Linked DNA regions of Rhizobium sp. SSA_523. The main gene of each other region encodes a partner of the protein of the gene in region 2 in a complex. Links are inferred from orthologs where the notes say so. Each region holds a gene or a part of one and is shown on either strand. Other genes may lie near its edges.

Evidence for each region.
Region 1: the proteins of trxB (region 2) and trxA are in contact, whole or in part, in a crystal structure (PDB 1F6M), measured with the Escherichia coli proteins. The link is inferred for Rhizobium sp. SSA_523 from one-to-one orthologs.

The regions. Positions count from the first base shown.
Region 1 is NZ_CP129382.1:2,847,515-2,855,444, forward strand. The notes cover bases 1-2,868. They hold trxA (thioredoxin), read right to left. Parts: upstream 1,661-2,868; coding sequence 1,340-1,660; downstream 1-1,339. Other genes in these bases: QTJ18_RS21805 (bifunctional folylpolyglutamate synthase/dihydrofolate synthase), read left to right, coding at 1-1,257; addA (double-strand break repair helicase AddA), read right to left, coding at 1,731-2,868. Outside these bases: more of addA, read right to left, coding at 2,869-5,303; double-strand break repair protein AddB, read right to left, coding at 5,296-7,930. UniProt on the Escherichia coli protein: Participates in various redox reactions through the reversible oxidation of its active center dithiol to a disulfide and catalyzes dithiol-disulfide exchange reactions.
Region 2 is NZ_CP129382.1:1,535,474-1,543,437, forward strand. The notes cover bases 4,969-7,870. They hold trxB (thioredoxin-disulfide reductase), read left to right. Parts: upstream 4,969-5,881; coding sequence 5,882-6,859; downstream 6,860-7,870. Other genes in these bases: QTJ18_RS15775 (glycosyltransferase family 25 protein), read left to right, coding at 4,969-5,028; QTJ18_RS15780 (Lrp/AsnC family transcriptional regulator), read right to left, coding at 5,118-5,585; QTJ18_RS15790 (LysR family transcriptional regulator VtlR), read left to right, coding at 6,862-7,764. Outside these bases: QTJ18_RS15755 (UdgX family uracil-DNA binding protein), read right to left, coding at 1-1,137; QTJ18_RS15760 (putative DNA modification/repair radical SAM protein), read right to left, coding at 1,137-2,372; transcription elongation factor GreA, read left to right, coding at 2,603-3,079; QTJ18_RS15770 (glycosyltransferase family 4 protein), read left to right, coding at 3,104-4,171; more of QTJ18_RS15775, read left to right, coding at 4,168-4,968.

The DNA.
Region 1 (7,930 bases), 1.3 Mb from region 2 along the record:
CGGATGCGGCGTCTTCTCGACGTGCTCGGCAATCCGCAGGATCGTCTGCCGCCGATGATCCATGTTGCGGGCACCAATGGCAAAGGATCGGTATCGGCCTTCAGCCGCGCGCTTCTGGAGGCGGGCGGGCATGCTGTGCATGTGCACACCTCTCCGCACCTCGTTCATTGGCATGAGCGCTATCGCATGGGCCGCACCGGCGAACCGGGACAGCTGGTGGCCGATTCGCTGCTGGCGGATGCCTTGCGGCGGGTGGCCGAGGCGAATGCCGGACAGGCCATCACCGTGTTCGAGATTCTGACTGCTGCCGGCTTCCTCCTGTTTTCGGAAAGTCCCGCCGATGCCGTCATCATCGAAGTGGGCATGGGCGGCCGCCTGGATTGCACCAATGTCGTGGATCGCCCGGCCGTTTCGGTCATCATGCCGATTTCATTCGACCACCAGGCCTATCTTGGGGACCGTGTGGAGCTGATCGCGGCCGAGAAGGCCGGCATTATGAAGAAGGGCTGTCCGGTGGTGATCGGCCACCAGGAGTTCGACGCGGCGGAAGAGGTCTTGGTCGCCACAGCGGAACGGCTGGGCTGTCCGCTCTCTGTCTACGGACAGGATTTTTCCGCGCATGAAGAATTCGGCCGCCTGATCTATCAGGATGATCGTGGCTTGGCAGACCTGCCTTTGCCGAGGCTTCCGGGCCGTCATCAGCTCGCCAATGCGGCGGCTGCCATCCGGGCTGTAAGGGCTGCCGGATTTGAGGTGACCGAGATCATGATGGAGCAGGCCATGCTGAATGTCGAATGGCCGGGTCGTCTTCAGCGCCTCACCGAGGGATCGCTCATTCCGCTGGCGCCGAAGGGCGCCGAGATCTGGGTGGATGGCGGTCATAATCCAGGCGCAGGAGAGGTCATCGCGGAGGCCATGGCGGCCTTCGAGGAAAAGCAGCCGCGGCCGCTCTACCTGATCACCGGCATGTTGAACACGAAGGATCCGGTGGGTTATTTTCGCGCCTTTGCCGATATTGCGGAATGCGTGTTCACCGTTCCGATCTTCGGCAGCGATGCTGGGCTGGATCCCGTCGCTCTGGCCAATTCGGCCTTCGATGCCGGGCTTGTCGCAGAACCCCATTCGACGGTGGCGGAGGCATTGACGGAAATATCCGATCGCCAGCTGGAAGGCGATGCGCCGCCGCGCATCCTCATCGGTGGTTCCCTTTATCTGGCGGGCAATGTGCTTGCCGCCAACGGAACCCCGCCCGCCTGACAAAGCGCCGATATGAAAACAGCCCGGTCAAGACCGGGCTGTTTTCATTCAACTGCAAGCACTGGAGCTCGCGGGCAGGCCGTCACACGGCGCCGGAAATCCAGCTGGAGAGGGCCGTCTTCGGCGCTGCGCCAACCTTGATATCGGCCACTTCGCCGCCCTTGAACATGGCAAGAGTCGGGATCGAACGCACGCCGAACTTGGCGGCCAGTTCCGGGTTCTCGTCAATGTTCAGCTTGGCGATCTTCACCTTGCCGGCCAATTCCGTCGAAATTTCCTCGAGGCTCGGACCAATCATCTTGCACGGGCCGCACCATTCGGCCCAGAAATCCACGATCACAGGCTCGGACGCCTCCAGAACCTCGGATTGAAAGTTGGCGTTATCGACTTTCACGGTAGCCATGGGGCTCTCCTTCAATGGGTGTTGGCATCAATGTGATGCGGCGGCCGGACAAATTCAATGCTTGGCTATCTCACTTTGTCATGAGTTCTTCAAGCGTCGAGGCAAGCATGCTGTCCGACAGCTCCAGCAGGCTCGCATTTTCGGTGTAAACCAAGATGCAGGCAATCTGGTGGTTGGGATAAAGCGGCTTCAGGATCTCCGCATAGACCGCCATCTGGGCGCGATGGGTGAACGGCACCTCGGCAGATGTCTTCGGGGGGAAACAGTCCGTCTTGAAGTCCAGGATGATCACCCGGCCGTCTTCGGTCACCACCAGGCGGTCGAGCCGGCCGGAAACGGCATAGTCGCGGCCCTTTCGGGTCAGTTTCCCCATGATCGAGACTTCCGCCTGCGCATGGGCGGAGAACAGGATCTCGATATCCGGCTTTGAGAGAACGCCAAGAACCGCGGCGAGAACCGTCTCCCGCTCTTGAGCCGGCCAATAGGCGGCCTTGCGCTCGAGGTAACGCTGCGCCGCCGCGGCCCTCTCAGCTGGTTCTATCCCGGGCAGAACCTGCAGCATGCGGTGGATCAACCGCCCTTTCTGCAGGGCAAGGCTCGCAATGCTCTGACCGGTGCCGGATGGCTGTTGCGGCGCGAAGAGGGGCGAGACAAAGCCAATCTCGTCTCTGTCGTCTTCGATCAACAGGCCGGCACCGGATGGGCTCAGCGGACGCGGAAGCGGTGGTGCGGGCGGCACTGGCATAAACAGCGCTGGCGGCAGGTCGGCCCTCGCCGGCGCCTGGGCCTCCTCTGCCAGGCGCTCGACAGGCCTGAGCTGCGGCGTGTTGAGGCGCCATTTGTATCCGGTCCAGCTACCTTCGGTATCGCTGAATTCCGCCGCCTTGCAGCGCTCGGTATCGGCAGACAGGGCGTGCGCGATCATGGCCTGCCAACTCTCGTCGTTCTCACGCTTGCCCCTATAGCCGCACACGATCAGCCGATCGGCGGCGCGGGTCATGCCGACATAGAGCAGCCTGCGATATTCCTCCTCGGCGGATTGTTTCAGGCGCTCGTCATCGGCTGCGCTTAAGCTATTGGCGAGGCTCTTGTCGGGGATCCAGGCGGGAACTTCCATCCTATTCAGCCGAAGAAAGCGGAATTTCGGGACATGGCTGGCAATGAAGGCCTTGGAGCCGGGGTCCACCAGGAACACAACCGGGGCTTCGAGCCCCTTGGAGGCGTGCACCGTCATGATGCGCACCTCGTTGCGGCCACTATCCTGTTCGCGTTTGATTTCCGGCGATTCGAGTTCCAGCGTCGAGACAAAACTCTGCAGGCCGGGTAGCGCCTGGTCCTCATGGTCGAGCGCCAGACTGAGGAACTCGTCCAGGATGTCGCCGGCTTCGCTGCCAAGCCGCGAAAGCCATTTCTGCCGCCCGCCCTCGGCTCCCAGCACCCGCGCGAAGAAGTCGTGAACGCCGCATTGTTCGGCCATATGTCTCAGGCGGACAAGGTTTTCCCGCACGGCGGCAAGCGGTTCGTCTCCCTGGTCTGCCAGCCCGCACAGATGCTCCCAGGCACTGGTGCGCTCCGGCCGTTCCGCCGCGATCTTGAAGATATCATCTTCACTGAGGTTGAAGAGCGGGCTTTTCAAACAGGCCGCTAGCGACAGATCGTCGTGAGGCTGCAGCAAGAAGCGCGCCAGCGCCATGAGGTCCTGCACCGCGATATGGCTTGCGAGCCGCAGGCGATCGGCACCGGCAATGGGAATATCGCCGCGGCGCTTCAGTGCACGGGTCAGCGCGTTGACGAAGGCATCGCGCTTGCGCACCAGAACCAGGATATCGCCCGGACGAATCATCCGCTCCCGGCCTTTGTCGATGATCGGCTCGCGACCGACTAGCGTCCCGATATGATTGGCAATCCGGCCGGCCAAGATGGCGGCGGGCGCCTTGTCCGGCGTGGTATCGAAGGGCGCGGTCCAGTCTTCCTCCATCTCCGCCGTATCGGGAACGACGGTGTCCCACAGATCGACGGCGCCGGCATGGCCGATCCGGTTGGAGCGATGGATGACGGGATCGCCAATGGCACTCAGTCCGCGCGCGTGATCGGCCACCGAAAAGACCTGGTCGACAGCGCTCAAGATATCGGCGGTCGAGCGGAAGGAGAGGGGGAGGCGCACCGGATGGAAGGCCTGACCGCTCCGGCCCACCCGGGTTTCCGTCAGGCTTCGCTCCTCCGCGAAGCGCTCGGGCCGCGCGCCCTGAAATGAGTAGATTGACTGTTTCTCGTCTCCTACCGCAAAAATGGTCCGCTTCGTCTCGCGGGCGCTGCGGCCGGTGAAGAAATCCTCGGCCAGAGACTGGATCACGCTCCACTGAATGGGGCTCGTATCCTGCGCCTCGTCCACCAGAATGTGATCAATTCCTTGATCGAGTTTGTAGTGAACCCAGGCGCCAACCCCCTCGCGCGTCAGGAGCTCCGCGGTGCGGTTGATCAAGTCCTCGAAATCGAGAAAGCTGCGCCGCCGCTTCAATTCCTCATAGTCGGCATTCAGCCGCTCTGCGAGTGCAAGTGCGGCGCAGGTGGCGGAGAACATGCGCATCCTCGTCAGCGTCTCCCGGCACTCAAGCACATGGGCACGCGCGTCGGCCACGGCCTCCGCAAGCTCCGGTGCCGCCGTGACCATGGCCTTGGTGAAGAGGGACGAATCGGCTTTCGGCTGCCCGGACTGGGTGAGGAAGATGCCCTCCAGCAGCCGCGCCCGGGGCTGAGGTTGCGGTTCCGCCGCGGCCTTTCGCAGAAGAAAGGCCACCTCGGCGGCTTTGGCGCCGCCCTTGGCATCCGCGAGATCGAGAAAAGATGTAAGGCGGGTACCGTCAAGGCCGGGAAGCGGCCAGTATTTGGCGAGCACCGAAGCTTCGCTATCGCTGGCGGAGAGACCGATGGCGCGCCGCAGCGTATCTTCCAGGCCATCCTGGTTTCGAGCGAGTGTGAGGAAACGCTGTATGGCAGTTCGGTTCGCCACGATGTCGGCCAGCAGCGTTTCAAGACCGGTTTCATCGCCAAGATCCAGAGCCAGGGCAAAGGCCTGCGCCAGACGCGGATCATTCTCGACCGCCGTTGCCGTCAAAAGCGAGCGACGCGCCTCAGCCAGAAGCGCGGAGGCCGAGACATCGTCCAGAACGGAGAAATGGCCCGCAACATTTGCCTCGAGCGGAAATTGGTGAAGCAGCGCCTCGCAGAAGGCATGGATGGTCTGGATCTTCAAACCGCCCGGTGTCTCAAGGGCCTTGGCGAACAGCCGGCGTGCATCGGCAAGTTTGAAGGCGTCCGGCCGCTCGCCCTCGATCTCGAAAATGCGCGCTTCCAATGCCTCGTCCGACAGGACGGCCCATTCCGCAAGGCGCTGAAACACGCGGTTGGACATTTCCGATGCGGCGGCCTTGGTGTAGGTCAGGCAGAGAATGGCCGCGGGGCGGCATCCGGCCAGCAGAAGCCGGATGACGCGCTGCGTCAGGACATGAGTCTTGCCGGAACCGGCATTGGCGGAGACCCAGGCGGAGTTTTGCGGATCCGAGGCCAGAGCCTGCTGGCGCGCCGTCCAGGTCAGCCACTGGTGCGGATCATGGCCAAGCGAATCGAGAGCCGCGTCATTCATCACTATCGCCTTCGTCTTCATCTGCCGTGGACCATTCGGCCACCCGTGCAAGATGATCGTAATCGCCACCGAAGTCGCGTTGCAGGACCGGGATGACCCGCGAGGCAAACCCGATGCTGTTGTCGCGCAGGCGTTTGACCAGAACGGTCAACTGCTCGATCGAATCCTCCGCGAGATCGATAGCCGACTTCGGAGGCGTGGAGCCACGGGTGCGGGCCTCTTCATTATTGACCTTGTTGCACGTGAAACGCTCGCCGGGACGCAGCCGGACATAGAGCAACTGGTCCGGCTGCCTGGTGCCGACGGCGCGGAAGGCACCGGCTCGCAGAGCCGCCGCTTCCAGCGCCAATTGCGGATCGAGAAGGGCTCGCGCCTGGGCGGAGGAGGGGTTGAGCCCGGTCTTGTAATCGATGATATCCGCATCGCCCGAGCCCTTGATGTCGATCCGGTCGGCAATGCCCGTAAGCCGGATCGCAGCATCCGCCAGTTCGAAACCGGCCGGGACTTCGGTGAAGGTCGAGCGGATATCTGGCGCGCGCTCCGCCTCCCATTTCAGGAAGGCGCGGCCCACCTCGCGAAACCGCGGCCGCCAGACCTGGTCGATATGCGGCGGCAGTTGCGCGCGATCGAATTCCTCCTCGGTGATCCTGAGAAGGACTTCCCCTGCATGCGGCGTTCCGGGGAGAGCGCCGATCCTGGTATAGCGGTCGATGATCCGGTGATACAGGGTCCCGCGCTCGGCGGCGCCCGGATCCTGGTTGAACGGGTGCAGCGAATCCAGCTTGAGGATGCGTCTGGCATAGATCGAATAGGGGTCGCGCCGGAGCCGCCCCACTTCGCTGAACGAATATTGCCGCGGCTGCAGATCTGCAGGCGGGCGCGGCGAGGGGCGCTTCGACAGTAATTGCCGCAGGCTGGGCTCCGTCGCGTCGATCTGCTGCGCCCATTGCCGGAAGACGGCGCCACGGCTGCGCAGATCCTTTGCCAGATCCTCGCCGCCCAGTGCCAGAAGCCGCTGCAACCAGCGCGAGGCCACGGTCGGTGCTCCGCCCTTGCGCAGGGAACGGGTGTAGATCAGCCGCCGGGTGCCGTTGGACATTTCGAAATCATGTGCAAGCTGGCCGATCTTGCGTTCCGGCGGCTCAAGGCCGATATCGGTCTTCATGCTGCGCGACAGGAAAGGGTTATTGCCCGATTGGTCCGGCCAGGATCCCTCGTTCAGTCCCCCGAGGATCATGGTATCCACTCTCTGCAGACGCGATTCCAGCGTGCCGAAAATGAAGACCCGCGGATTGCTGAGCTGGCGCGGCTTCACGGCTTCAGCGGTCAGCAGCGCAGTGATGATGTCGATCCATTGCGGACCGTCCGCCTCGATCTGGCCGTCCGTCCCGATGATTTCCGCCAGGACGCCGGACAGGCGCTCCCCCGCTTCGCCCAGCCAGAGAGGGCGCAGGTCGCCGCCATCCTGTACGGCAATCGCCTCCAGCACGCGACCGGTTCGGGTCGCCCAGTCCGATAGCGTCAGTCTTGCCGAGACGCGCTTCCGATCCGGCTGCCTCGTCATCATGGCATCTGCCAGCGGCTGCACGGCCGCCTCGATCCGTTCCGCCAGCCGCAGCGCCAGGTCCGCTGCCTCGTCCGGCAGCGACAGCCGCCATTGCGGCGGATGGCGGTCCTGGGCATCCTCCTGCAGTCGTCGATCGAGCAGCGCAACCAGTGCGGCAATATCCGGCTGGCCGGTGCCGCCGCGCAGCGCGAGAAGTTCAAGCGCCTCGCGTGCCGGCCTGCATGCGCTCTCCGCCATGCCGAAACAGGCCATGGGATGTTTGAGAAGCGCGGTGATGGCCACCGGATCGCCCGGCCTGAGAATGGCCTCCAGTGCCAGTGTCAAAAGCCGCCCCTGCGGCGTTGCCAGGAGCGGCGTGCCGGCCGTATCATCCGCCGTGATGCCGAACCGTGCGAGCTCTGCTGTCACCCGGTGCGCCAGCGCGCGATCGGGGGTGATCAGCGCGGCCTGGGCGGGGCCATCTGCGCCGGGCTCTTCCAATGCAAGACGCAAGGCGATTGCGATCGCAGCTGCCTCCTCCCGTTCATTCGCCGCCTCCACCAAAGACACATCGGCAAAGGCGGCGCGCACGGCGTGCGGGTCACGAGCCTGTCTCCAGGCCGTCCACCGGTCCGTCGCCTCCGCAGGTGCCAGCGCTTGCGACAGGAGGGTCGATCGCTGCTCCAGGTCGGCCGGCGCCTCCCCGAGCGTGCCGACGTCGCGCCGCAGGACCTGAAGCCGCTGGAGCAGCCGGTAGAGGCCGTATTGGGGATGGCTACGGCTGGTGGGGTCGGGCTTCAGACCCTCGGCGCCCCTGCCAAGCATGGTCCATTCCTCGTCCGGCATGGATAGATCGAGACCCGGAAGAACCACGGCGCCATAGGGCAAATCTGAAATCGCGGCAATGAGATGGGCGGCGGCCGGAACCGGTCCCGTCGAACCGGCCACGATGACCGGGCCATCGTGACGACGCTCGGCAATGCGGCGAGCCTCGGCATTGATGATGGCCGCCTGGTGCTTTGCCGGCGAAGAGCGTCGAAGCTCCTCCAGGCGAGCAGGCCAGAAGGCGCTCGCGATCTTC
Region 2 (7,964 bases):
CTTCACGGCATTGGTGACGTAAAGACGCGCGCGCGGCAGGCCCACATCGGAAAGAACGCCATCGAAGATCTTGCCCGCGGGACCGATGAACGGCCGCCCCGCGAGATCTTCCTGGTCGCCCGGCTGTTCGCCGACGATCATTGCCGCGGCGTCCTGTGCGCCCTCGCCGAAAACCGTCTGGGTTGCCTGGCAATGCAGGGGACAGAGCGTGCAGCCGCGCGCCGCCGCCCGCATGGCCTCGAGGCTTCCGGCGGGCTCCTGGCGAAGCTCCTCGGCCGCGTCCTGCGCCATGCGCTCCTGCAGCCTGGCATGGAAGGCCGGCGGCTGCGACGCCGCCTTTTCCGCCATGTCCCGCACTTTCGCCTCGGCATTGGCGATCAGATCGGGAATGAGCGCCGCTTCCGGCAGGTTCTTCCAGTATTTCTTCGGCATTTCGGCGGTCATCGCCTTTACCTTCAGCCGTGCCGGATTGAAGATATTGGCGTAGTAGATCCGCCACAGATCATCGGCGCCATCCTCGATATCCGGCTTTTGCGCCGGTGCGTCGGTAAGGGTCAGCGCCTCGCCATTCCAGGTGGCCGAACCCTTCGGCGTGGCGATGACCCAGTCCATGTCGAAGAAGCGCCGCTTGAAGAACGGCGCCATGCGGGCGACGATGAAATGATCCGGCTCGAACCACGCCACGAAGGCGCGCCGGGCGCCGTCGGTCTGTGCCGACGGCACCTCCTTGAAGCGGACGAAGGCCTTCATCTTGTGACTGTCGCGCCGCACGGCCTTGTCCAGCCGGCGCGCCAGGATGACATCCTCGTCGGATACCACCTGCAGGAGGGATCGGTCGCGGCCGATACGCCAGAGCAGCCGGTAAAGCAGGGCGAACCGGCCGGGATCGGAATGGCAGATGACGCTTTGGGCCAGCTCGATGAAAGCCGGCGGCACGGACACAGGAGGCCTTGCGGCAGGAGGTTCGCCGACAGCCGGCACGGGAAGAGGGACGACGGCGAAGGCCGAAAGATCGTCCGCCTCATCCTCCAACCGCCAGTCGATCTCCGTCGGCGGCACGCCGGCAAGCAGAAGCGGGCGCGCGGCATTGCGCCATTCGTCGAAATCGCCGCGACCTTTGAGACGGAGCGTCTGCATCAGAACAGCGTCAGCTGTTCCGGCTTCGGCGCGAACATCGCGCGCAGATCCGACCGCTCGAGCACCCTGTGCGGCGTCCATCCTTCCGCGACGATGAAAGGCTGGACCTTGCGCAGCGAGACGCCCAGCCGGCCGAGATCCTCCAGGCGAATGCGGCGGAAGCGGCGCGAGGACAGGATGGATTTGACCGTCTTGGTGCCGAAGCCGGGCACGCGCAGCAGGATCTCCTTCGCCGCGCGATTGACATCCACCGGAAAGCGATCGCGGTGCGCCAGCGCCCAGGACAGTTTCGGATCCAGATCGAGGTCCAGATTGCCATCGGCGGTGACCGAGGTGATTTCGCCAATATCGAAGCCATAGAACCGGTACAGCCAGTCGGCCTGGTAGAGCCTGTGCTCCCGCATCAGCGGCGGCTTGACCAGCGGCAGTTTGGAGGAGGCATCGGGAATGGGGCTGAAGGCGGAATAATAGACCCGCTTCAGGCCATAGCTGCCATAGAGCCTTGCGCTGGTGCCGAGGATCGTTGCATCGCTTGCACCGTCCGCGCCAACGATCATCTGCGTGCTCTGGCCTGCCGGGACGAAATGCTTGCGCTTCTTCGTGCGCAGCGTCGGCTCGGACGCATCCTCGATCTTCAGCCGGAGCTCACCCATGGCGCGGCGGATATTGTCGGGCTTCTTCTCCGGCGCGAAGCGGCCGATGCCGCTATCGGTCGGGAGCTCGATATTGATCGACAGGCGGTCGGCATAGAGCCCCGCCTCTTCGATCAGTCCCGGCGAGGCTTCGGGTATGGTTTTCAAATGAATATAGCCGCGGAAGTTATGCGTGGTTCGCAATTCGCGGGCGATGCGGACCATCTCCTCCATCGTGTGATCCGAGGAGCGGATGATCCCCGAGGAGAGGAACAGGCCTTCGATATAGTTGCGGCGATAAAATTCCAGCGTCAGCCAGATCACTTCCTCCGGCGTGAACCGGGCGCGCTCGACATTGCTCGACGATCGGTTGATGCAATAGGCGCAATCATAGATGCAGAAATTGGTGAGCAGGATCTTCAGAAGCGAGATGCATCGGCCGTCGGGAGCATAGGCATGGCAGATGCCGGACCCTTCCGTGGAGCCCAATCCGCCGCCGGCGCCGGACGAATTGCGCTTGGACGTGCCGCTGGATGCGCAGGACGCATCATATTTGGCGGCATCCGACAGGATCGCGAGGCGTTCTTTTAGCGACTTCTTCATTAGTGTGTTCTCTATCTGTTCCGGCCCTCGAAGTCAATACGCGGCGCCAAGGATATCGGACCACCTTGCAGCCGGGCGCGGCCGCACTATTTCGAATCTTCTGGAAATTCGATCCGCGTTTCTGCTATGATTCGCAAAATTGAGGATTTCGCATGGTTCCGGAGTATCGCTCCGGGACCTGTTTCTTTTTGTGGCTGCCTGTTGCGGCCATGAGACTGAGGAAAGACAAAATGGTTGACAAGGTACCGATGACGCCGTCCGGATTTACCAAGCTGCAGGAGGAACTGCGCTGGCGCCAGCAGGAGGAGCGTCCCCGGATTATCGAAGCCATTGCGGAGGCCCGTGCGCATGGAGATCTTTCGGAAAACGCCGAATATCATGCTGCCAAGGAGGCCCAGAGCCATAACGAAGGCCGCATCACCGAGCTCGAAGACCTGACGGCCCGTGCCGAGGTGATCGACCTGACGAAGATGTCCGGCTCCAAGATCAAGTTCGGCGCCACTGTGAAGCTGGTGGACGAGGATACCGACGAGGAAAAGGTCTATCAGATCGTCGGCGACCAGGAAGCCGATGTGAAGGAAGGCCGGATTTCCATTTCCTCGCCGATTGCCCGCGCCCTGATCGGCAAGGAAGTCGGCGACAGCATCGAGGTCAACGCGCCGGGCGGCTCGAAGGCCTATGAGGTGCTGCAGGTCAGCTGGGGCTGATATCCTCAAGCCTGGGCATCTCCCTTGACCATCGATCCGCGACAGGTTGACGTGATCGCGCCGCATTTCAAGCGGCGCCTTTCCGGCGTGACCTCGACCGTCATCCAGCTGGTACCGATCCAGAACCGGCTGGGCCAGAGGGTGGCTACCCTTGGTCCGGGCCTGCCCGACACGCTGCCGGCTTTACAGGGGAGCGATCTCTTGCATTTCTGGCGCCCGCCGCCGGGCCGTTCCTGCCGCGTCTGGCATGCCCGCCGCAATATCGAAATGCTGCCGGGAATCGTGCTGCGCGACCTGCTGCGCATGCCGTTGAAGCTCGTCTTTACGTCGGCCTCGCAGCGACACCACAGCGGCTGGACAAAATGGCTGATCTCCAGAATGGATCATGTGATCGCGGTATGCGGCAAGACCGCCTCCTATCTGGAGCGCGACAGCACCGTGATCCTGCACGGCATCGATCTGTTTCGCTTTTTGCCGGCTTCGGACAAGGCGCAGGCCAAGCGGGACGTCGGTCTTGATCCGGCCTTCCGCTATGTCGGCTGCTTTGGCCGCGTGCGCCATCAGAAAGGAACGGATCTCTTCGTCGACGCCATGCTCCGGCTCCTGCCCGATCGGCCGGACTGGAAGGCCGTGATCGCGGGCCGCGCCACCGCCAAGCACATCGCTTTCGAAGAGGAGCTGAAGGCCCGTGTCAAGGCGGCCGGCCTTGGCGACCGCATCCTGTTTGTCGGCGAGCATACCAATATCGATGCCTGGTATCGGGCTCTCGACCTGTTCGTGGCGCCGCAGCGCTGGGAGGGTTTCGGCCTGACCCCGCTGGAGGCCATGGCGAGCGCCGTGCCGGTGGTTGCCGCCGATGTGGGAGCCTTTGCCGAACTGATCGAGGATGGCCGCACCGGGCGCATGGTCGAGTGCGGCTCGCTTGATAGCTTCACGGCCGGCATCAGGCCCTATCTCGACACTCCCCTGCTTTGCGAGACAGAGGGCGCCGCAGCGCTTGCCCATATGCAAAAGAACTTCTCCATAGAGCATGAGGCCGTGGCGATCGGCCGCGTCTATGCCGATCTGCTGGGGGAGCGGCCGGTACCGTGATCGTCCACGTCATCAACCTGGACCGCAAGACCGACCGCATGGAGCGCATGCGCTTGGTGCTGAATGGTCTCGGCCTCGTGTTCGAGCGCGTGGCGGGAATCGACGGCCGGCAATTGCCGGAGGCCGAACTGGACCGCTGGTCCACCCGCAATGCGGAGGGCCGTCGCATCCTCTCGGCCGGCGAGATCGGCTGCCTGCTCAGCCACCGCGAGGCGTGGCGGCGCATCGCCGCAAGCGGCACGCCCGGTATCGTCGTGGAGGATGACATTCATCTGGCATTGCCGGCCGCCGAGCTTTTCGCGACCAGCGACTGGCTGCCGGCCGGCACGGATCTGGTCAAGATCGAAACCACCGGCAAACCGGTGCAACTCGACCGCGCGCGGCAGGCGATCGCCGCAGGTCTGTGGGTGGCGCGGCTGCACAGCGCCCATCTCGGCACCGCCGGCTATATCGCGACGCCCGCGGCGGCGCGCCGCCTCCTCGACGCAACGGAGTGCTGCGACCGGGCGCTCGATCACCTGATCTTCGATCCCGCCTCGCCGCTCTTCGAAAGGCTGGTAATCGCCCAGATGATCCCGGCTCTGTGCATGCAGGATCAATTCATGCCGAAGGAAACGCGACTGGGGCTGGACGGCGAAATCGAACGCGCCTGGGCCATCAACAAGGCGAAACGGTCGGTCGCGCAAAAACTGACGCGCGAGATCATGCGCTTGCGGCAGCAGGCAGAGTTTTACTGGAGCGGCTCGCCGCTCAATCCCTCCAGCGATCGCAGGACACTGCGCGTCGCACTGGCACCTGTCACCTCGCCACCTTTTGCCTCGCCACCTGTTCCCTCTGAAAGCATCGAAAAGCCCTGACGAGGGGTCGCTCCGCGGCAGGAGCAGCGTCAGCGCCAGCCAAGGCACGCGCCGCTTTGCAGCGATGGTACGGGAGCTTTACCGGGCCGTCATACCTCGACGAGGCCCAGCTTCTTCACCTGGCGGATGGTCAGCATGGTGCGCACAGTGTCGACATGCTCGTTGGCGGCCAGCACTTCGATGACGAAATCCTGAAAAGCAGTCAGGTTTTCCGCCGTGCAGCGCAGCAGGAAATCGCTGTCGCCCGAGACCATCCAGGCTTCGCGTACGATCGGCCAGCTCTGGGCCAGTGCCGCAAATTCCTTCAGATTGGCTTCGGACTGATGCTTCAGGCCCACGAGGCAGAAGGCCACGAGATCATAGCCCAGCTTCGGTCCGTTGAGGATGGCGGCATAGCCTTCGATCACGCCCGCCTCTTCCAGCTTTCGCACCCGGCGCAGGCATGGAGGAGCGGAAATGCCGACTCGGTCGGCAAGTTCGACATTGGTCATGCGGCCGTCGCGCTGCAATTCGCGCAGAATCTTGATGTCGATGGCGTCGAGTTCGGCTTTGAGCACGGTGGGCTCCTATAGGGTTGTCCGCCCCGCCCGAGCGGAGGCCGCCCGAACTGGATCCATTCGGGCCGACTTTCGCTCTAATAGCCAATGTCATTCCGAACGCAAGGAAAACGCGCAAGATTATGTCGCGATGACGCACCATTATTGTGCGTAACTCGGTGCTCCGCAGCAAGTGAGGGGCTGCGACCTTGAATTGCGGGAGGGAACGTTCATAAATGAGGGTAAAATGGCGCCTGGACGATAAGGGGTGACGCAACCCTGTATCGACCGAGCTGCGCCCGGAAAGGATCGCTCCCATGTCTGCCCGCCACGCGCACGTTCTTATCATCGGTTCAGGCCCTGCCGGCTATACTGCCGCCATCTATGCGGCCCGCGCCATGCTTCAACCGGTGCTGATCGCCGGTATGGAACAGGGTGGTCAGCTGATGATCACCACCGATGTCGAAAATTATCCGGGCTTCGCCGATCCGATCCAGGGCCCCTGGCTGATGGAGCAGATGCTGCAGCAGGCCAAGCATGTGGGGTCCGAAATCGTCAATGACCTGGTGACCTCCGTCGAACTCAACCAGCGCCCGTTCCTGGTCCGCACCGATTCGGGCCAGGTCTGGACGGCCGATACGCTGATCATCGCCACCGGTGCCAAGGCGAAATGGCTCGGCATTGCAAGCGAGCAGCATTTCCAGGGCTTTGGCGTTTCCGCCTGCGCCACCTGCGATGGCTTCTTCTACCGCAACAAGGATGTGATCGTGGTGGGCGGCGGCAATTCCGCAGTCGAAGAGGCGCTGTATCTCTCCAACATTGCCCGGTCGGTCACCGTCGTGCATCGCCGCGACAGCTTCCGCTCGGAGAAGATCCTCCAGGAACGCCTGTTCCAGCGCCCCAATGTAAAGGTCATGTGGAATACCGAGATCGCCGAGATCACCGGCGAGCTCGCCAAGCCGCCGATGCCGCCCTCGGTGACCGGCGCGCGCCTGCGCAATACCGTGACAGGCGACATCAGCGACATGCCGATCGATGGCGTCTTCGTGGCCATCGGTCACGCCCCGGCCACCGAGCTGTTCAAGGATCAGGTGAAGCTGAAGGATAACGGCTATATGTGGACGGCGCCGGATTCGACGGCGACCAGCATACCCGGCGTCTTTGCCGCCGGCGATGTGACCGACGACACCTTCCGCCAGGCGATCACCGCCGCCGGCATGGGCTGCATGGCCGCACTTGAGGCCGAACGCTATCTCGCGGGTATCCAGCCCGTCATCGCACAAGCGGCGGAGTGATAATGGGCGTACCACTTGACTGGGACAAACTGCGGATTTTCCACGCGGCAGCCGAGGCTGGATCCTTCACGCATGCCGCCGACAAGCTGCACCTGTCCCAGTCGGCGATCAGCCGCCAGGTCAGCGCGCTGGAACAGGATGTGGGCGTCAAGCTCTTTCACCGGCATGCGCGCGGCCTGATCCTGACCGAACAGGGCGAACTGCTCTACCGCACGGCCCATGACGTTCTGCTGAAGCTGGAAACCGTCAAGGTTCAGCTGACCGAGACCACCGAGAAGCCAAGCGGCAAGCTGCGGGTGACGACGACTGTCGGGCTCGGCCAGGGCTGGCTCACCGACAAGGTGCAGGAGTTCCTGCAGCTTTACCCGGAAATGTCGATCCAGCTGATCCTCGACAATGAGGAGCTGGACGTGAACATGCGTCACGCGGACTGCGCGATCCGCCTGCGGCAGCCGCAGCAATCGGACCTGATCCAGCGCAAGCTCTTCACCGTCCATATGCATGTCTATGCCGCTCCTTCCTATATCAACCGCTTTGGCGAGCCGCAGACGGTGGAGGACCTGGATCATCACCGCATCATCACCTTCGGCGAGCCGGCGCCCAATTACCTCCTCGATGTGAACTGGCTTGAATATGCCGGGCGCAATTCGGACAATACCCGATCGCCGCACCTGCAGATCAACAGCCAGACCTCGATCAAGCGGGCCTGCCTGCTGGGAATCGGCATAGCCGTCCTGCCCGATTACATCGTCGGGCGCGATCCAGGCCTTATCCAGCTTGCGATCAATGCCGATATTCCTTCGTTCGACACCTATTTCTGCTACCCTGACGAGATGAAGAACGCGGCAAAGTTGAAAGTTTTTCGTGATTTTATCGTGGCGAAGGCGCGCAACTGGAATTTCTGACAGCTTGTGCAAGCATCTGAGCAGGTGTCGTTTTACCTAGGACCGTCAGTGACTTGCGGGTTATGCGAAGCCTCTTTGACGTTCCCCGACCGTAAGCCGTGCGCCTGGCGCATGGCTGGGATGCGTTAAGCGGCATTGTTCGGTGCCCAATAAAGAACCATATCGCACATAGCTGATGCACATGGTGGCTTTTCCTCCCA